Linked DNA regions of Collimonas fungivorans Ter331. The main gene of each other region encodes a partner of the protein of the gene in region 2 in a complex. Links are inferred from orthologs where the notes say so. Each region holds a gene or a part of one and is shown on either strand. Other genes may lie near its edges.

Region 1 (2,737 bases), 570 kb from region 2 along the record:
CACGGCATAGGTATAGGGATGGAAACCCATGTTGTCGAGGTTCTGCGCCAGCGTGGCCGCCGCATGCGGATTGTGGGCGACGTCCAGGATCACCAGCGGCTGGCCCGGCAAGACCTGGAAGCGGCCCGGCAAATCCATCATGACGAAGCCGCTGCGCACTTCCTGCGCGCTGACCGGCAGGCGGTCACGCAAGGCTTCCAGCGCCGCCAGCGCCGCCGACGCATTGAGCAGCTGGTTGGCGCCGCGCAGGCTGGGATAGCCGAGCGCATTGCGGCGCTGGCCGCGGCCACCGTAGTTCCACTGCTGCTTGTCGCCGGTATAGTTGAAATCGCGGCCCAGCAGCCAGAGGTCGGCGCCGATGGCGTTGGCGTGGTCGATCAGGGATTGCGGCGGCACCGGATCGCTGCAGACCGCGGTTTTGCCGGCGCGGAAGATGCCGGCCTTTTCAAAGCCGATTTTCTCGCGGGTGTCGCCCAGGTATTCAACGTGGTCGATATCGACGCTGGTGACGATGGCGACGTCGGCATCGACGATATTGACCGCGTCCAGGCGCCCGCCGAGGCCCACTTCGAGGATCACCACGTCAAGCTTTGCCTGCGCCAGCAAGTGCATGATGGCGAGGGTGGTGAATTCGAAATACGTCAGGGAAATGTCGCCGCGCTGCGCTTCCACCGCTTCGAAGCTGGCGATCAGGGCCGCATCCGAGGCCGATTCGCCGCCGATGCGGGCGCGTTCGTTGAAATCGAGGAAATGCGGCTTGATGTACAGGCCGACCTTGTAGCCGGCGCGCAGCAGGATCGACTCCAGCATGGCGCAGGTCGAGCCCTTGCCGTTGGTGCCCGCCACCATGATCACCGGACAGTCGAATTGCAGCTGCAGCCGTTCTTTCACCTGCACCACCCGGTCCAGGCCCATGTCGATGGTTTTGAAATGGCGCGACTCCAGCAGGGAGAGCCAGTCGGCAAGCGTCACGGGCTTGGCGGGAATATTTGACATTTTGACATCCAACTAAAAACAAAAGGCCTGAACCGCAACAGTTCAGGCCCTAGGGGCGAAATTCACATCAAGCGATGGATTCGACTGGCTGGTCTTGCAACAACGCCAACAAACGCGCGATTTCCTCACGCATCTTGCGGCGGTCGACAATCATGTCGACCGCACCCTTGGTGACCAGGAATTCGGCGCGCTGGAAGCCTTCCGGCAGCTTCTCGCGCACGGTGTTCTCGATCACACGCGGGCCGGCAAAACCGATCAGCGCCTTCGGTTCGGCGATCACGACGTCGCCCATGAAGGCAAACGAAGCGGACACGCCGCCCATGGTCGGGTCGGTCAGGACGCTGATGAACGGCAGCTTCTTCTCCGACAGCTTGGTCAGCATCGAAGTAGTCTTGGCCATCTGCATCAGCGACAGCAAGCCTTCCTGCATGCGCGCGCCGCCAGTGGCGGTGATGCAGATGAACGGCACCTTCTGCTCCAGCGCCACCTGGGCGCCGCGCACAAAACGCTCGCCCACCACCGAACCCATGGAACCGCCCATGAATTCAAACTCGAATGCCGCCACCACTACCGGCAGCGTCATGATGGAACCGCCCAGCACCACCAGCGCATCGGTTTCGCCGGTGGCGTCCATCGCAGCTTTCAGGCGGTCGGGGTATTTTTTGCTGTCTTTGAACTTGAGGGTGTCGATCGGCAGGGTTTCCTGGCCGATCTCATAGCGGCCGCCGGCGTCCAGCAAGGCGTCCAGGCGTTCGCGTGCGCGTATCCGCATGTGATGGTTGCACTTCGGGCAAACATGGATGTTCGACTCCAGGTCGGTGCGATACAAAACCGCTTCGCACGACGGGCATTTGACCCACAATCCCTCGGGGATCGATTTACGGGTTGCCGAGTCGCTGCGCTGAATACGTGGGGGTAGTAATTTTTCTAGCCAACTCATAGAGCGACCTCCTTCAGATTTTTTTCCTGCCGAATTGTACCTTCATCCCCAAATCGGCGAAATAGCTATTCAAGCCGGCCGATTCAGGAAATATTTGTCACTTTGATACAAAAATCACTCGTCCAGCGCTTTCCTGATCCCCGACAAGAAGCTTTCCACAGCAGCTACAGCCTGTTCGCGCGGCGTATTTTCCAGTTCCTGGATGATCCGGCTGCCGATCACGACCGCGTCCGACACTTGCGCCACGGCCTTGGCAGTGGCCGCATCGCGGATGCCGAAACCGACGCCGATTGGCAATTTGACATGTTTGCGGATCGCCGCCACCCGGGCCGCGACTTCGCCGGTATCGATGTTGGCGGCGCCAGTCACGCCCTTCAAGGACACATAATACGTGAATCCGCTGCTGACCTTGGCCACCTGCATAATCCGCTCTTCGGTCGAAGTCGGCGCCAGCAGGAAAATCGGATCCATGCCGTTGGCCTGCATCTTCTCGGCAAACTCTTCGCACTCTTCAGGCGGATAGTCGACCACGATGCTGCCGTCGACTCCGGCCTCTTTCGCAGCAGCAATAAATGCATCGACGCCCATCCGTTCCAGCGGATTGGCGTACCCCATCAGCACCACCGGCGTGCTGTTGTTGCTCTGCCGAAATTCGCGCACATAAGCCAGCACGTCATGCAGGCTGACGCCGAATTTCAGCGCCCGTTCGCAAGCGCGCTGGATCACCGGGCCTTCTGCCATCGGATCGGAAAACGGCACGCCCAGCTCGAGGATGTCGGCGCCGCCCCTGACCAGCGCATG
Region 2 (8,164 bases):
TGATCGTGCCGTGGTTGGTAGTGAGGAGGACTGCCATGGTGTTTCCTATCAGATGGTTGAAAATTGGAAGGACAAAAACGGTATTTACTTGGTTACTGTAGCCGATTGGATGATAACCGGGGTGGTCGGCACGTCCTGGTAGGCGGTCTTTACTTTCTTGATCTTGTCGACCACGTCCATGCCCTTGATGACCTGGCCGAACACCGCGTAGCCCCAGCCGTCGCGGCCAGGATAGTTGAGGAATTCGTTGTTGGTGGTATTGATGAAGAATTGCGCGCCGGCCGATTGCGGGTCCGCGGTGCGCGCCATGGCGACGCTGTAAGGCACGTTCTTGAGGCCGTTCTTGGCTTCATTCTCCACCTTGTTCGGCGCCGGCTTCTCTACCATGTCCTTGGTCATGCCGCCGCCCTGGATCATGAAATTCTCGATGACACGGTGGAAGATGGTGCCGTTATAGTGGCCGCTGTTTACATAGCCCAGGAAATTCTTGACTGTCTTCGGCGCTTTTTCCGGATTCAGCTCGATGACGATGTCGCCCATATTGGTTTTCAGCAGGACATGGGGCTTGTCGGCAGCGCTGGCAATCGAAGGGTTGCCCAGCAAACAGGCAGCCGTCAGTGCAGAGGTCAATGCCAGGGTGAACGCGCGGCGGGACAGGCTAAGAGATGCTGGCATAAAAATCCTTCATGTGGGTAGGAGCGTTTGTGGTGTATTTTCGCTTTTCACTAATGATATACTCCGGCGAAAAGCAACATTTTATCAAACTAAGCACTGCAAAAGAGTTTTGGCGATTCAGTTGTACTGATGTCCGCACCGCAAGTGCGCGAATGGGTAAAACGGCGTGCAATATTTTTCTGCCTTATTGCTGTACTTTAATTCTGTGCCTTATTTCTGTCCGTAGGCAGTAATTTCCCATGAGCGACTTGAAAATATATAACACGCTGGCGCGTGAGAAGCAGCCGTTTTCCCCAATCGAACCAGGCAAGGTCCGCATGTATGTCTGCGGCATGACGGTTTACGACTATTGCCATCTTGGTCACGGACGAGTGATGGTGGTGTTCGACATGGTGCAACGCTGGCTGCGGCAGTCGGGCCTGGACGTCACCTATGTGCGCAACATTACCGATATCGATGACAAGATCATCAAGCGCGCCGTGGAAAACGGCGAGACCATCTCGCAGCTGACCGGCCGTTTCATCCAGGCCATGGACGAGGATGCGGCCGCGCTCGGCGTGCAAAAGCCGGATCACGAGCCGCGTGCGACAGCGTTCGTGCCGCAGATGCTGGCCTTGATCGAAAAACTCGAACATAAAGGCTTGGCATACCAGGGTAGCGACGGCGACGTCAATTATTCGGTGCGTGATTTTGCCGGCTACGGCAAATTGTCGGGCAAGTCGCTCGACGATCTGCGCGCCGGCGAGCGGGTCGACGTCAACCTGGGCAAGCGCGATCCGCTCGATTTCGTTTTGTGGAAAGCGGCCAAGGACAGCGAGCCGGAAGAGGTCAAATGGACTTCGCGCTGGGGCCAGGGCCGCCCGGGCTGGCATATCGAATGCTCCGCCATGGCCGAGCAATTGCTGGGCGAGCAGTTCGACATCCACGGCGGCGGCCAGGATTTGCAGTTCCCGCATCACGAAAATGAAATCGCCCAGTCGGAAGGCGCGCACGGCCACCGGTTCGTCAATTACTGGATGCATAACGGCTTTGTGCGTATCGACGACGAGAAGATGTCCAAGTCCTTGGGAAATTTTTTCACGATCCGCGACGTCCTGAAAAAATACGATGCGGAAGTGGTGCGCTTCTTTATCCTGCGCGCGCATTACCGCAGCCCGCTGAATTATGCCGACAGCAACCTGGACGACGCCAAGCATGCATTGACCCGCTTGTATACTGCCCTGAAAGAAGTCTCGGCAGACAGTTTGCCGCTGGACTGGAGCGAAGCCCATGCCGCGCGCGTGGCGCAAGCCATGGACGACGATTTTAATACGCCGATGGCGATCTCGGCCTTGTTCGACCTCGCCAACGAAGTCAACAAGAATCGTTCGCAGGCAGCGGCGCGCCAGCTGAAAGGTTTGGCCGGAGTGCTGGGTTTGCTGCAGCGTTCCCCTGAAGATTTTTTGAAAGGCCGCGCACTCGCCGGCGGCGAAGTTGTCGGAAATGGCATTGCGCAAGCGGCTTTGTCAGAGCAAGATATCCTACTCAAAATTCAAACTCGTCAAGCGGCAAAAATAGCCAAGGATTTTTCTGCTGCAGACCTGATTCGCAAGGAACTGCTGGCCGAAGGCATCTTGCTGGAAGATAAGCCCGGCGGTCAAACCGAATGGCGAAGGGCCTAAACGTATGCAAAAAGCGATAGCTGTCGACTCCAGGTTCTTCGTGCCTTCGTATTGGGAAGACGCCAAGGCCGAGTTGATGAAGCGTGACCGTATCATGCGTAAATTGATCCCGCAATTCGGCGACCTGCACCTGGTTGGCCGCGGCGAGGCGTTTACCACGCTGGCGCGTTCGGTGGTCGGCCAGCAGGTTTCGGTCAAGGCGGCGGAATCTGCATGGCAAAAATTTCTGTTAGTCTGTCCCAAGACGACTCCGGCCCAGGTATTGAAAGCAGGTCCGGAGCAACTTGCGGCTTGCGGCTTGTCTAAGCGTAAAGCGGACTATATTCTTGACCTGGCCGACCATTTCAAGGCAAAACGGGTCAATGCCGAGCAGTGGATGGAGATGGACGATGAGGATGTCATCGCGGACCTGACCCAGATCCGCGGCATCGGACGCTGGACAGCGGAGATGTTTTTGATATTTAATTTGCTCCGGCCCAATATATTGCCTTTGGATGATTTAGGATTGCTTAAAGGCATTAGTGTGAATTATTTTTCGGGAGAGCCGGTTTCGCGCAGCGATGCGCGCGAAGTGTCGGCCAATTGGGAGCCATGGCGTACCGTGGCGACCTGGTATCTATGGCGTAGCCTGGATGCAACGTCTGCAGAATATCAAGTCATTACTGAGTAATAACTTATTACGTATTCATTAGTAATTTATTCGGTAATGATGGTTTTAAACAAGGGAACAATATGAGTAAAACAACATTTCTCGGCTTCGAGCAACCGATCGCCGAATTAGATGCCAAGATCGAAGAGCTGCGTTTCGTCCAGGACGATTCGGCGGTGGACATTTCGGAAGAAATCGATCGCTTATCGAAAAAAAGCCAGCAATTGACCAAGGATATTTACGCAAAGTTAACGCCTTGGCAAGTTTCCCAGATTTCACGGCATCCGCAGCGTCCTTACACCATGGACTACGTGAATGAAATCTTCACGGATTTCCATGAACTGCACGGCGACCGCACCTATGCCGACGACCAGTCGATAGTCGGCGGCCTGGCGCGTTTCAACGGCCAGGCTTGCATGGTGATCGGCCACCAGAAGGGACGCGACACCAAGGAGCGCGCCTTGCGCAATTTCGGCATGCCCAAGCCGGAAGGTTATCGCAAGGCTCTGCGCCTGATGAAAGTCGCGGAAAAATTCGGCCTGCCGATTTTCACCTTTGTCGATACGCCCGGCGCATTCCCCGGCATCGATGCCGAAGAGCGCGGCCAGTCGGAAGCCATCGGCCACAACCTGTACGCGATGGCTGAGCTGAAAGTGCCGCTGATCGCTACCATCATCGGTGAAGGCGGCTCCGGCGGCGCGCTGGCGATTGCGGTCGGCGACGCGGTCCTGATGCTGCAGTACGCGACTTATTCGGTGATCTCGCCTGAAGGCTGTGCCTCGATCCTGTGGAAAACCGCCGAGCGCGCAGCCGATGCCGCCGATGCGCTGGGCCTGACCGCGCATCGCCTGAAAGCCGTCGGCCTGATCGACAAGATCGTCAGCGAACCGCTGGGCGGCGCCCATCGCGATCCGAAGCAGATGGCATCCTTGCTCAAGCGCGCGCTGGCCGATACCTTGCGCCAGTTCCAGGGCGTCAAGACCAAGGACTTGCTGAATGCACGCCATGAAAAACTGATGAGCTACGGTAAATTCAAGGAAGTGCTGGCAGCAGAATAGGCGTGTCGAATTCATCTATCCCAAGTATCAGTGCGTACTTAGAAAACACCCTGGCAGGGATCGCGCAAGCGTTCCCCGCAATTGCCTCGCAACAGCAGGCACGACTGGCCGTCGCCTACAGCGGCGGACTGGACTCCAGCGTGCTGCTGCATGCGGCAGCCCAGTATGCCGGCGCGCACGGCGCCCAGCTGTTCGCCTTCCACATCCATCACGGCATCAGCCCCAACGCGGACCAGTGGCAAAGCCATTGCGCCGAGGCTTGCGCCAGGCTGGGCGTGGTCTTTGATACGCGCCGCATCGCATTGCGCAACAGCGACAAGAGCGGCGTGGAAGAAGCCGCGCGCATCAGCCGCTATGCAGCGCTGGGCGACTTGTGCCGCCAGCACCAGATCCCTTTGTTATTGACAGGACACCACCTGGACGACCAGGCTGAGACCGTGCTGCTGCAACTGTTGCGCGGCTCGGGCGCGGCCGGCCTGTCCGGCATGGATCGCTGGAATACGGCGCCGACCTTGCTGGGCGATGCTGTCTTGCTGATGGCGCGGCCACTGTTGAAAGTGTCGCGGGCGGCGCTGGAGCAATACGCAGCGGCGCAGCAGCTGACGTTTATCGAAGACGAATCGAATCACGATCCGCGTTATGCCCGCAACGCCTTGCGTCAGCAAGTCATGCCGGTGCTGGCGCAGCATTTTCCCGGCTTCCAGGAGCGGTTTTCGCGCAGCGCCGGGCACATGCAGACCACGCAGCGCTTGCTGATCGACCTGGCGGCGCAAGACATGGCGGTCTGCGCGGACGGCGCCTGCCTCGATCTGGAGCATGTGCGCCAGTTGAGCGGGGAGCGTATCGATAACCTGCTGCGCTACTGGTTCGGCTTGCATCACTTGCGCATGCCGTCCAGCGCCTGGCTCAGCGAAATGCGGCAGCAATTGCTGGAAGCAAAAGCCGACGCCCAATTGTGCGTGACTCATCCCGACTGCCACATCCGCCGTCACCGCAACCGGGTGTTCCTGACCCCGCGCGACGATGTCGACCGTTCCGAGATTGAACCGCAAGCGTTCCGCTGGAACGGCGAGGCCGAGATGCGTTTCCCGCAATTCGGCGGCGTCTTGCATTTCGACCAGGCAGAGCAGGGCATCGACGCTGACTGGCTGCGTGCGCAATCCTTGCAAATTCAATATCGTTCCGGCGGCGAGCGTCTCAAGCTGGCCTTGAACCGTCCCACCAAGAGCGTCAAGTACCACTACCAGGCCTTCGATGTGCCGCCCTGGGAGCGCGAGCGCCTGCCGCTGGTGAGCAGCGGCAAGCAGATCCTGTTTGCGGCGGGTATCGGCATGGATTGCCTGCAGCTGGCGGCCGGGCCCGGTTTGCATATCAGCCTGCGCTGGCAAGCAGATGAATTGCCGTTCAGGCAAGGTATCTGATTCCCGGCATAGACAGTATTGTGCTTTCCCCAAGGTAAGCCACTTGTCATAATGGGTCGTTGCAGGTAGAGTAAAGGGTTGATTTTTCTTTTCCTTGCACTACGCTCGCTTCTAGCACCCACCTATAATTCCTATGGCTTTAATCGTCCACAAATACGGCGGCACTTCGATGGGCTCCCCCGAGCGCATCAAGAATGTCGCCAAGCGCGTCGCCAAATGGCATGACGCCGGCCACCAAATCGTCGTGGTGCCGTCCGCGATGTCCGGTGAAACCAACCGCCTGCTGGGCCTGGCAAAAGAAATTACCGCCCAGCCCGATCCGCGCGAACTCGACATGCTGGCCTCCACCGGCGAGCAGGCTTCAGTCGCCTTGCTGGCCATGGCCCTGCAAGCGATAGGCAAGCAGGCAGTGTCCTATGCCGGCTGGCAAGTCGCGATTAAAACCGATTCGGCCCACACCAAGGCGCGCATCCGTTCGATCGACGACACCAAGGTGCGGCAAGACCTGGATGCCGGCAAGGTAGTGATCATCACCGGTTTCCAGGGCATCGACGAACTGGGCAATATCACGACCCTGGGCCGCGGCGGTTCCGATACGTCGGCAGTGGCGGTCGCTGCTGCGCTGCAGGCAGCGGAATGCCTGATCTATACCGACGTCGACGGCGTCTACACCACCGATCCGCGCGTGGTCTCGGATGCGCGCCGCCTGAAGACGGTGACGTTCGAAGAGATGCTGGAGATGGCGTCGCTAGGCTCGAAAGTGCTGCAGATCCGCTCGGTGGAATTTGCCGGCAACTACAAGATGCCGACACGCGTGCTGTCGTCGCTGACTGACCCCTTAATGCCATTGGAAGAAGAAGCAATTTCCGGCACCCTGATTTCGTTTGAGGAAGACACCAAGATGGAACAAGCCACCATTACCGGCATCGCGTTCAACCGCGACGAGACCAAGATTACCGTGCTCGGCGTACCCGACCGTCCCGGCATCGCCTACCAGATCCTCGGCGCGGTCGCCGATGCCAATATCGAAGTCGACATGATCATCCAGAACCAGTCGGTGGACGGCAAGACCGACTTCACCTTCACCGTGCCGCGCGGCGAATACACCAAGGCGATGGATGTCCTGAACGAGAAGGTCAAGGCGCACATCGGTGCGGCCAGCATCACCGGCGACGCCAAGGTGTCGAAGGTGTCGGTGGTCGGCGTCGGCATGCGCAGCCATGTCGGCATCGCCTCGCAAATGTTCCGGACCTTGTCGGAAGAGGGCATCAATATCCAGATGATTTCGACCTCTGAAATCAAGATTTCGGTGCTGATCGACGAAAAGTACATGGAACTGGCCGTGCGCGCCTTGCACAAGGCTTTTGGACTGGAAAGCGCTTAATCGTAAAGATTCGCGCAGAGAATCACGAAAAAATCACGAAAAAAGCGATTAATTTAGTGTGGCGTTATTGACCAATGCCCCATGAAAAGTTATTATTCGTGTCCTTGACGCGGCGTTGTTAAAAGCCGTTTTGAGTTTGGAGGCGTGGCCGAGTGGTCGAAGGCACTTCCCTGCTAAGGAAGCATATGGGCTTAAACCTGTATCGTGGGTTCGACTCCCACCGCCTCCTCCAAGAACATGTTCCGAGCCATTCGGAACGTACAAGAAACCGCTTCCAGCCTTGTGCTGAAGCGGTTTTTTTGTTTTTGCGGCGTTTTCTTTATCGCTTACTTTATCGCTTAATTGCTTGCTGGAGCGAACCTTGCTTTGTAAACTGGCTCTTAACTCTTGTTAACGCGAATTGTTAATGCGGTCAACGGCTCGCCCGAAAAGGGGCAGTCGCATGATAAAGGTTCCATGGCACGTCATCCATCCTCGTCGCAAACAGATATTCCGGCGCTCGGCGCCGTTCCTGCCGTGCAGAAGGCGGGCGTAAGCTGGCGTTTCTGGCTCACGCTGCTGGTGGTGCTGGTGCTGGGTGCGCTGGTTTTTAAATCCCTGCACGCACTGCTTGCCGACGTGCATTACCGCAGCATCGTGCATGCGGTGAAACATACGCCGCTGAGCCACCTTTTACTGGCCATGCTGGCGACCGCGGTCAGCTACCTGTCGCTGGCCGGCTACGATGTGTCCAGCTTGCGTTATGTCGGCGCCAAGGTCAAAGGGACGACCATCGGCTTGACCTCGTTCATTGCCTACGCGCTCGGCAATACCGTCGGGCTCGGCGTACTGACTGGCGGCACGGTGCGCATGCGCTTGTACACCGCCAGCGGCGTCGAGGCTTCCCAGGTGGCGCAGGCCATCGCTTTCAATGCCGGTGCATTCGGCCTCGGCATGACCACTTTCGGTGCTGTCGGCTTGCTGTGGGGCGCAACCCAGGTGCAGGAGCTGGCGCATATCCCGAGCTGGCTGCTGCGCGCGGTGGCCTGCCTGGTATTGCTCGGGGTCGGCGCTTTTATCCTGCTGTGCCGACTGCGCCGCGATCTGCTGCTGTTCGGGCGCTGGAACCTGCGTTTGCCGGAAGCTGGCCTGGCTTTGCGCCAGCTGCTGATTTCGGCGGTGGACCTGAGTGCGGCGGCGGCCACCTTGTGGTTCCTGCTGCCAAGCGGCGTCATCGATTTGCCGACCTTCGTCGCGTTTTATGCGATAGCGATGGCGCTAGGCGTGATCAGCCACGTGCCGGGCGGCGTCGGCGTATTCGAAGCGGTGATCCTGCT

The links. The genes of interacting proteins can lie anywhere in the genome.
Region 1: the proteins of CFU_RS12060 (region 2) and accD are in contact, whole or in part, in a solved structure (PDB 8UXZ), measured with the Escherichia coli proteins. The link is inferred for Collimonas fungivorans Ter331 from one-to-one orthologs.

The regions. Positions count from the first base shown.
Region 1 is NC_015856.1:2,217,226-2,219,962, reverse strand. It holds accD (acetyl-CoA carboxylase, carboxyltransferase subunit beta), read right to left. Parts: upstream 1,937-2,737; coding sequence 1,064-1,936; downstream 1-1,063. Other genes in the region: trpA (tryptophan synthase subunit alpha), read right to left, coding at 2,051-2,737; folC (bifunctional tetrahydrofolate synthase/dihydrofolate synthase), read right to left, coding at 1-996.
Region 2 is NC_015856.1:2,783,849-2,792,012, reverse strand. What follows is about bases 2,060-5,055. They hold CFU_RS12060 (acetyl-CoA carboxylase carboxyltransferase subunit alpha), read left to right. Parts: upstream 2,060-3,068; coding sequence 3,069-4,043; downstream 4,044-5,055. Other genes in these bases: tilS (tRNA lysidine(34) synthetase TilS), read left to right, coding at 4,046-5,055; CFU_RS12065 (DNA-3-methyladenine glycosylase family protein), read left to right, coding at 2,341-3,006; cysS (cysteine--tRNA ligase), read left to right, coding at 2,060-2,336. Outside these bases: CFU_RS12080 (peptidylprolyl isomerase), read right to left, coding at 1-37; CFU_RS12075 (peptidylprolyl isomerase), read right to left, coding at 85-675; more of cysS, read left to right, coding at 915-2,059; more of tilS, read left to right, coding at 5,056-5,464; CFU_RS12050 (aspartate kinase), read left to right, coding at 5,598-6,848; bifunctional lysylphosphatidylglycerol flippase/synthetase MprF, read left to right, coding at 7,305-8,164. UniProt on the Escherichia coli protein: Component of the acetyl coenzyme A carboxylase (ACC) complex. First, biotin carboxylase catalyzes the carboxylation of biotin on its carrier protein (BCCP) and then the CO(2) group is transferred by the carboxyltransferase to acetyl-CoA to form malonyl-CoA.